DNA from 3 places in the Thalassotalea sp. LPB0316 genome. Region 2 is predicted to be linked to each of the others. Evidence: predicted binding sites of a transcription regulator. Region 2 holds the regulator's gene; each other region holds the start of a gene.
What was found. Region 2 encodes FNR, which switches genes on or off when oxygen is low (the NO sensors DNR and NnrR bind a similar motif). Its sites were predicted from a motif close to TTGATCTAGATCAA; they were not measured.
Positions count from the first base shown of each region.

Region 1: the regulator FNR is predicted to act here: its motif matches at 1,971-1,984, upstream of napE (periplasmic nitrate reductase, NapE protein).
Region 3: the regulator FNR is predicted to act here: its motif matches at 1,611-1,624, upstream of ccmA (cytochrome c biogenesis heme-transporting ATPase CcmA).

Region 1 covers NZ_CP062946.1:1,513,447-1,516,729, forward strand. The annotation lists gene napA (nitrate reductase catalytic subunit NapA) at 1-877, opposite strand, end outside; gene LP316_RS06640 (chaperone NapD) at 897-1,157, opposite strand; gene napF (ferredoxin-type protein NapF) at 1,150-1,662, opposite strand; gene napE (periplasmic nitrate reductase, NapE protein) at 1,678-1,842, opposite strand; gene LP316_RS06655 (GNAT family N-acetyltransferase) at 2,049-3,283, shown strand, end outside.
Region 2 covers NZ_CP062946.1:2,705,590-2,708,872, forward strand. The annotation lists gene ccoS (cbb3-type cytochrome oxidase assembly protein CcoS) at 1-85, shown strand, start outside; gene LP316_RS12140 (sulfite exporter TauE/SafE family protein) at 75-749, shown strand; gene fnr (fumarate/nitrate reduction transcriptional regulator Fnr) at 786-1,505, shown strand; gene uspE (universal stress protein UspE) at 1,664-2,578, shown strand; gene ttcA (tRNA 2-thiocytidine(32) synthetase TtcA) at 2,707-3,283, shown strand, end outside.
Region 3 covers NZ_CP062946.1:156,128-159,410, forward strand. The annotation lists gene LP316_RS00685 (heme lyase CcmF/NrfE family subunit) at 1-1,248, opposite strand, end outside; gene ccmA (cytochrome c biogenesis heme-transporting ATPase CcmA) at 1,810-2,454, shown strand; gene ccmB (heme exporter protein CcmB) at 2,457-3,146, shown strand; gene LP316_RS00700 (heme ABC transporter permease) at 3,148-3,283, shown strand, end outside.

The DNA of each region.
Region 1 (3,283 bases), 1.2 Mb from region 2:
TAGTGTGCTTATTAACGAAATCTTTGTTAACGCGATCGGTTTGAATAATGTAATTGGCAATAAAGTTTAAAATGGCTAAATCGGTTTGTGGCACAAAAATCATACCGTTGTCGGCTAGCTCAAAACTTCTATGTTCGTAGGTTGATAGCACTGCGACTTTAACGTGCGGGGCACTTAAACGGCGGTCGGTAATTCGCGTCCATAAAATAGGGTGCATTTCTGCCATGTTAGAGCCCCACAATACGCAAGCATCGGTGTGCTCCATATCATCGTAGCAACCCATCGGCTCATCAATACCGAAAGTGCGCATAAAGCCACCAACGGCCGATGCCATACAGTGGCGCGCGTTAGGATCGATATTGTTACTTCTAAATCCCGCTTTGTATAACTTAGCAGCCGCATAGCCTTCAAACACTGTCCACTGGCCTGAGCCAAACATCCCCACGCCAGTAGGGCCTATATCTTTAAGCGCTTTTTTGGCTTTTTCTTCCATGATGTCGAAAGCTTGTTCCCATGACACCGGCGTAAATTCACCATCTTTATCGTAGCGACCATTCTTCATGCGCAATAACGGTGAAGTCAGGCGATCTTTACCGTACATAATTTTTGATAAAAAGTAGCCTTTAACGCAATTTAAGCCTTTATTAACGGGGGACTTAATGTCGCCGTGCGTAGCCACGACTTTACCGTCCATTACCCCGACATTAACACTACAGCCTGTACCACAGAATCGGCATGGCGCTTTGTCCCATTTTAATTTTGTTATATCACTGCTAGTAATCAGGTTTGATGCAACGGAGGGTACCGAAACACCGGCAACGGCAGCAGCAGCGGCAACAGCATTAGCTTTGATAAACTCTCGGCGATTAATCGTCATGGTTTCACCTTGTCCTTAATTATGAAGCTTGTTGTTCATTTAAATATTGATGATACACAGGTGATAACGACATCACTTTTTTGTGTATCTGAATGGGCGCAATGAGATGGTCTACTGCTTTATGAGAACTGGCTTCGATGGTGAAGACAATTTTTCCATCCTCGCTAACAGCGTGAACTTGGCCACCCTGCTGTAAATTGATGAGCTCGCTCAATTCGTCGATATCCTCAGGCATCACGTGCGCGACGAAGCTAGCGACATGGTATTCAACGTTATTCATAACAACTCTCTGTTTGTAGTAGTGTGATTGCCTCTTGTGGGCAGGTCGATACACAGGCTCCGCAGGCAGTGCAATCTTGTTGAATGATTTCTGGTTGTGGCACTTGGTTGGCTAGCAGGGGAAATTTTATTGCTTGGGCATCGCAAATATCCCGACAGCTTTGACAATAGATGTTGCTTTTTGCCAAACACTTGTCGGTTATCTCGAGCTCTGCTTGCCACGGCCTAGTTTTATCTGGATCGTCAAACATATCGACGTCGCAGGCTTCGACACACTTTTGGCAAAACGTGCATTCGTTTACGGTAAAGTCAACATAGGGAAAACCTTGGCGATCGCGTTTAATAATGCTAGTTTCACACACTGCTATACACTGTTTGCATTGCGTACAGTTTTCGGTGAAGTTCGTTTCACTTTTCGACCAAGGTAATCTAAATGTTGTCGGTTTTTCTTTGTTGGCCGCAGCTGTGAAAAAGCGCCTGCGGGCAACGTCAATCGATTCAACCATTTATTTACTTCGCCTTTAACTGCTCGGTGGGCCAGTTAAGATTTGGCTGATCCAAATAGTAAAACCCAGTACGCCGACAATGATTACCGATAGAATAGGCGCTAAAAAAACCGTTAGAAAGATAAACATATTTCTTTCTTTGCGCTTTGTTGTTGCTTCATCTTCACTCAATGTACTCATAACAACTCTCTGTTTTAATTATTGATTGTTACAACGTGAATAAAATGTTGTTTATTAATTAACCATATTATGTCAGGAGCAAATGTACAACGAATCTTTTAGGGAGATCCTGACAAACATATCATTTTATGTTCTAGATCAAGTGTAGTTTAGATTTGCTGATATGGCTGATAGACTAGCGTTTATTTTTCGCTGAAACGCTAATTGTGGATCAAACACTTAAAAGCTATCTACTTGCCCAACTCAAGGTACTTGATAAGTATCGCATTCGACAATTGATTATCTTGGTTGGTGAAGTTGATTTTGCTTATCAGTATGTAGAGTTGATTGAGCAACAAGGTAGTCGCTGTTTGGTCTATAGCCAATATTCTGAAATTGTCAGTGATATCCAGCCATACGAGGTTAAGAAATACTTAGGCACAGAAGCGTCACATATTGCCCTATTGCCTCGTGAGTTTGAGCCTACGACTTTTGCTTTGCTTACCGGTGTGCTCAGAGGGGGTGGGGTCATGTTGCTCCATATCAGCCCTGAGAACATACAAACTAGCCGCTTTGCGCGATACTTTGTCAACCAATGTCGGCAACACGACTTTCATCTTGTGATCGAGCAAGCATCTTTTGATCAAGTCATCAATGACCAAACAATTAACAATCAACGACGGCAAGTAACAGCGTTAGCACAGGACATAGAGCGCAGTCAGTTGTATTTGAGGAACAAACTACCGTTAATTGGTGTCAATGATAGCGCTGAATTAAGTCAAAGACACTGCTTAACCCTAGATCAATCCCAAGCGGTTAATACAATACTTGAAAATACCTGGCAACATGATCACTCCGTTACCGTTATCACCGCAGATCGCGGCAGGGGCAAGTCATCAGCACTAGCGATTAGTTGCGTAAACTTGTTAGCCAAAGATCTCGGTAATAAAAGTGCTGGCCAAAACACAGGCTCAAACTTTGACCTTAACACCGACATAAGCATCGGTATAAGCGCACCGAAAAAATCAAGTTTGTCGGTGTTTTATCAACAATTAGATAGATCTATTGCGCAGCTTGCTCATGATAGTTCACAGCAAGAGCAACTCAGAGCACGCGTAAAGTTTTATCCGCTCGATGAGCTTGTTCTAGCGTCACCTGAACTCAATATCCTTATGGTTGATGAGGCATCGGGTATTCCTGTACCTCAATTGCAGTCGCTAGCTGCTAATTATTCTCACGTGGTATTCGCCACCACGATTCACGGCTACGAAGGGGCAGGGCGAGGATTTACCTTTAAGTTTTTAAACCATCTGAGCGAACGCGCTCAAAGACGTCAAATTTCGCTAAAACAATACCATCTTCACCAGCCTATCCGTTGGGCATCTGATTGCCCATTAGAGCAATTTAGTTTTGATAGTCTGTTGTTAAATGCCGAAATTAAACCGATTTCAAACGCTGATAT
Region 2 (3,283 bases):
CATCCTTTACGACGAAGACAAACAAGCTTCAAATGACACGACTAAGCCGACAGAGAATACGCCAAAAGATCCGCATGAGCTTTGATTATTTATCGGCATTTGTTGTTGGTTTATTAGGTGCTGGTCATTGCCTAGGCATGTGTGGTGGCATCACAGGTATGCTAACCAATGCAATTGGTCCGGATGCCTCCCATCAAAAACTAAAACTCGTCGTCGGCTACCATCTCGGCCGCTTATCGTCTTATGGTTTAATTGGTGCTATTGTTGGCTTTAGCAGTTCTTTAGCGGTAAAAAGTGGCGGGATTAATGCTAATTTTCTGCATATACTCTCGGCTATTTTCTTAATATTGCTCGGTTTTTATATTGCCCAATGGTGGCAGGTCGTTGGTAAAATCGAGCTTATCGGCAAAAAACTCTGGCAGTACATTGCGCCATTAGCGAAACACTTCCTGCCCGTTCGAACCCCGCTGCAAGCATTGGGCCTTGGTGCGTTGTGGGGTTGGTTACCTTGCGGTCTAGTTTATTCAATGTTGACGTGGGCACTAGCTAGCGGCAGTGCGATGAACGGTGGCCTGATATTAATATGCTTTGGTCTTGGTACATTACCAGCACTTATTTCAATGTCTTATGGTATTGATTATGTTCAATCGTTAATGCGCAATAGTTTGTTACGCAAATGTACTGGCTTGGCAATGATTGCTTATGGTGGTTACACCTTACTCATTGCATCTACACAACTGATTAATTAGAATACCGTCATTAAAGGATTTATCGCTAGGTCATTCATGTCATCAAAAAATTGCGCCACTCAACAGCACATCCATTGCCAAAATTGCAGTATTAGTGAGCTTTGCTTACCTTTTTCCTTAAATGATCAAGAGCTCGACTTGCTCGATAAAATCATTGACAGAAAAAAGCCCGTGCACAAAGGTGACAAATTATTCCAAAATGGTGAACCATTGAATTCACTTTTTGCAGTGAGAACAGGCACCTTTAAAACCTACATTATTGACAGCCAAGGTGAAGAGCAAATTACGGGGTTTCACCTACCAGGAGATTTGCTTGGTTTTGATGCGATCGCCAATAAAACTCACCCGAGTTTTGCCCAAGCGCTAGAGACGGCAATGGTCTGTGAAATTCCTTTCACGACGCTCGACCTACTGTCAAACAATATGCCGAAATTACGAACGCAAATCTATCGTTTGATGAGTGACGAAATAAAAACCGACCAAGAAATGTTATCTTTGCTCAACAGAAAGAACGCTGAACAGCGGTTAGCGACTTTTATCGCCATGTTAAGTAACCGTCAGAAAGCTCGTGGTTTATCACCGTATGAATTCAGACTGTCAATGACACGCGGTGATGTAGGGAATTATTTAGGCTTAACAGTAGAAACGATTTCTCGATTGTTAAATCGTTTTGATAAACAAGGCCTGTTAACCGTTAACGGTAAGTTTATTACGATCAACGATATTGATGAACTAGCTCAATTAGCGGGTATGTAATACTCGCTAGTTTGCTCCCTCCCGCTTTTTCTGAATTTCTCCTATACTAAGCATCAGTAGCAAGAATTTTCTTATGCTAAATTTTGATTTATAACAAAGCTTTAAGCTATATTCTTTGTCATAGTAGCGTTAACACTTTGTTGAATCGGTATAAAATAATGGAAAAATATCAGAACCTTTTAGTGGTCATTGACCCAACACAAGAACGTCAAAAAGCACTTGAGCGTGCGATCGAGTTAGCTCATAAAAACAACGCTAAGATCACGGCATTCTTGTCGATATTTGATTTCTCCTATGAAATGACAACCATGTTATCGAGTGATGAGCGCGAAACGATGCGAGGTTCGGTGATAGAGAGCAGAACACAGTGGATCAAAGATCTGATTGCAACGCTTGAAACCGATAAATTAGTTATCGATATCAAGGTTGTTTGGCACAACCGTCCATTCGAAGCCATTTTAGAACAAGTTGAAAACGAAAATTTTGACCTAGTGATAAAAGGAACTCATGAGCACGACAAACTTAAAGCCGTTATTTTTACGCCAACCGACTGGCATATATTGCGCAAATGCCCTTGTCCTGTACTTTTGGTAAAAGAGCATTCATGGCCGGAAAATGGCAATATTCTAGCCGCTATTAATGTCGGTAGCGACGAAGCTGAACACATCGCTTTAAATGACAAAATTACCGAAGAAGCCAAAAACTTAGCGCGTATTATCAACGCTAATGCTAACTTAGTTAATTCATTTCCGGGTACACCTGTTAATATCGCCATTGAAATACCCGAATTTAACGCGAACGAATATAACGACAATGTAAAAAGTCATCATGTCCATGCCATGCAAGAACACGCTAAAAAGTTTGGTATTGATGAAGCCCATACGTATGTCAAAGAAGGATTGCCTGAAGATGTGATTGAAAGTATGGCTAAAGAGCTCGATGCTGAGTTAGTTATTCTAGGAACTATCGGCCGAACAGGCATCTCAGCTGCGCTCATTGGCAATACTGCAGAGCATGTCATCGACCGATTAAATTGTGACGTTTTAGCACTTAAACCAGATGGTTTTAATTAATACCAAGTGAATCAAATATTTGATCACAAGCAGAAATATGTTCGCAGCGTATTTCTGCTTTTTTTGTTTTTTATTTCCCTGTTTTAATCGGGTATAATGCGCGCCAAATTTCTCGGGTATTCCTATAAATGACTGAACTAACCGCTGTTGAAAAAACACAATTAACTAAGTTAGAAAAAAAGCTACGCCGCAATGTCGGGCAAGCTATTGCACAATATAATATGATCGAAGATGGCGATCGCATTATGGTGTGTTTATCCGGTGGTAAAGACAGTTATGCCCTGCTTGCCATTTTAATGATTTTACAAAAGCAAGCGCCAATTAACTTTTCACTAGTGGCGGTCAACCTTGATCAAAAGCAGCCTGGTTTTCCAGAACATGTTTTACCCCAATATTTAGAGAGCTTGGGGGTTGAGTACAAAATAGTTGAAGAAGACACCTATGGCATAGTAAAAGAAAAGATCCCAGAAGGTAAAACGACTTGTAGTTTGTGTTCTCGTTTACGCCGTGCCGTACTTTATAAAACAGCTAAAGCTTTAGGTGCAACTAAAGTGGCGTTAGGACATCACAGAGATGACATGATAGAAACCATGATGCTAAATATGTTCTACGGCGGCAAATTAAAATCGATGCCACCTAAACTGGTATCTGATAATGGTGAGCACGTGGTTATTCGCCCTTTAGCGTTTTGTAAAGAAAGTGAGT
Region 3 (3,283 bases), 1.0 Mb from region 2:
ACGCTTCCAGCGAATCAATGGTCCAATCCCCATAACAATAAATAGGAGTGCCATTAACGGCACAAATACGGCGTTAAAATAAGGAGGGCCTACCGAAATTTTGCCAAGGCCAAGTGCATCGATAAACAGCGGATATAGCGTACCAAGTAAAACAGTAACTGCAGAGGTGACCAAGATGATATTACCGATTAACAATGCCGTTTCGCGTGAGTAAAACGAAAATCGGCTGTAACTTTGCACGTTACTCGCTCTAAAGGCATACAGCATCAAAGAGCCACCCATTGCGATAGCCAACAACATCAAAATAAAGGCACCGCGCGTTGGGTCAGCAGCGAATGAATGGACCGAAGTAATAACGCCTGAGCGCACTAAAAACGTCCCCAACAAGCTCAAGCTAAAAGCAAATATTGCTAACAATACTGTCCAGTTTCTAAATGTGCCGCGCTTTTCTGTTACCGCTAGTGAGTGAATCAATGCCGTACCCACCAGCCACGGCATAAATGATGCGTTTTCAACTGGATCCCAGAACCACCAGCCACCCCAGCCAAGTTCGTAATATGCCCACCACGAGCCTAGTGCAATCCCTAGGGTTAGGAAAATCCACGCGCCAACCGTCCATGGGCGAGACCAACGAGCCCAAGCGGCATCTAATTTACCGCACCAAAGTGCTGCTACGGCAAAAGCAAACGCGACACTAAATCCAACATACCCCATGTAGAGCATTGGCGGGTGAATAATCAAGCCGATATCTTGTAATAATGGATTGAGATCGCGTCCTTCACTTGGTACAACGGGCCATAATCGCTCAAACGGATTTGAGGTTAGTAAGGTAAAAATCATGAAGCCTAGTGAGACTAAACCCAGCACGACTAGCACCCTAGCGATAAAGCCTTCGTCAATCCCTTTGCTAAATTTTGCCACCGCCATTGTCCACGCGGTTAACGAAAATACCCATAACAATAATGAACCTTCATGGCCGCCCCACACCGCGCTAATTTTAAAGTAATAAGGCAACAAACTATTTGAGTGGCCAGCGATATACTTCACCGAAAAATCATCGAGCACAAAGCTGTAACCGAGAATGAACAAGCTAATTGCGGTGAAAATGAACATGCCAAATGTCAACGGTTTAGCATATGCAGTGAGCTTGTCGTGGTGAGTGAAAATTCCAATGGTAGGAACAATACTCAAGCAAAGTGCAAATGCCGTAGCAATGATCAGTGAAAAGTGACCTAATTCAGGTAACATCTATAACTCCAAGCAATACGAATGCGATTATTGTTATACCAAGTTCATTGAATATTAGGTCATTCAGCGAGAATTAAATGGCTTATAGGCAAGGCTTTGATTGCCGGTAATGGTTATTCCCTTAGCAAAATCAGTAACGAAGCATATAAGCCATTTAAACTCGACCTTGGTAGCTCGTCAGAAAAGTGATAACTGCACAAATTGCTTTGATGGAGACGGCTACACCTGCATCAATTTGCTTTGTTCTAACTTCCCTGACGTAGCTCTGAATGGTTAAATATTTAATGGACTTGGTATTATACGTATAAAAAATACATTTCGTCGATTATAAAGACTTTATTATCGGGTGAATAGTGAAACGCTTGATTTGAAACAAAATGTAATAATTTAATTTCAACGTTAATTCGCAAGCCATAAATGTGTTTTTATTTGACATGTTTTGTTGCATAAAAAGGCCATGAATCGGTTGGTGTCTTAGTGTATGATAACGACCATCAATGTAATTTTTGGCTTGTTTAACGAAATAAACACTCAACTTAGATAAGCTCGTTATTGTTAGAGATCACCTTGTCAAATTCGAACGCTTTATTAAAAGCAGAAAATTTAACCTGCATTCGCGAAGATCGCATTTTATTTGAAGAACTTAGTTGTCAGTTCAAGGCTGGCGATATTGTCCAAATAGCGGGCCCTAATGGCGCAGGAAAGACGAGCTTATTAAGAATTTTAGCTGGCCTGTCTCAACCCTATGAAGGCAATGTTTTTTATCAAAATACTGCGTTAACGAGTAATATTGAACTCTACAACCAAAATCTTACCTATATCGGCCACCTTGCTGGTGTTAAAGGCGAGATGACCGCGCAAGAAAATCTTGAGTTTTATTTGGCAATGCACGGCCAACACCCCAGTGCCGCCGAACAAACGCTTGAGCACGTGAACTTACTCGGTTTTGAAGACGCATTAGCTTCGCACCTCAGTGCTGGCCAACATCGCCGAATCGCTTTAGCAAGATTATGGCAATGCCCAAAACCGATTTGGATTTTAGACGAGCCATTTACCGCTATCGACAAGCAAGGGGTTAAAAACCTAGAAAACCTCTTCCTCGAACATGCAGACAAGGGGGGGTGTGTGATTTTAACGACACACCAAGATCTCGCGATAGATCCTCAGCGGTTAAAAACCATCGAACTGTCTTATCAACTGGTGTAATTATGAGCAGTAAAGTTCCATCTTACCGTCAAGCATTTATGCTCATGCTCAAGCGTGACTTAACCATTGCACTGCGTCATAAAGACGATATTTTCAATCCGATTTTATTTTTTATCATTGTTGTTACGCTATTCCCATTAGGTATAGGCCCTGAGGCAAATACGTTAAGTCGAATAGCCCCAGGGATTATTTGGGTAGCTGCATTACTGGCCACTTTATTATCGCTCGATAGATTATTTAAAGCCGATCACGCCGATGGCTCGTTAGAGCAAATGATGTTATTGCCCCAACCACTCTTTATTATCGTCTTGGCGAAAATCATCGCCCATTGGCTGATCACCGGCTTGCCGTTAATTTTTATTGCCCCGCTACTGGCCGTACTACTGCATTTAAACGAAAACAGTTACGGCGCATTAATTATTACCTTGTTAATTGGCACGCCAATATTGAGCTTTATTGGCGCGATTGGCGTAGCATTAACGGTTGGCATTAAAAAAGGCGGTGTTTTGTTGAGCTTGATCGTGCTGCCTCTGTATATCCCCGTGTTAATATTTGCCACTAGTGCAATTGACACTGCGGCGATGAACTTACCCTATTCAGGGCAAGTTGCTATAATCGGCGCATTATTTTTTACATCGTTCACCCTTGCGCCCTTTGCCGTGAGCGCAGCTTTAAAAGTGAGTACTAACTAAAATGTGGAAATGGTTACATCCATACGCGAATCCTGAGATCACTTACCACTTTACCGGTAAGTTAACGCCATGGTTTACTTGGTTAAGTGTTATTCTGCTATCAATTGGTTTAACTTGGGCGTTATTATTTGCCCCTG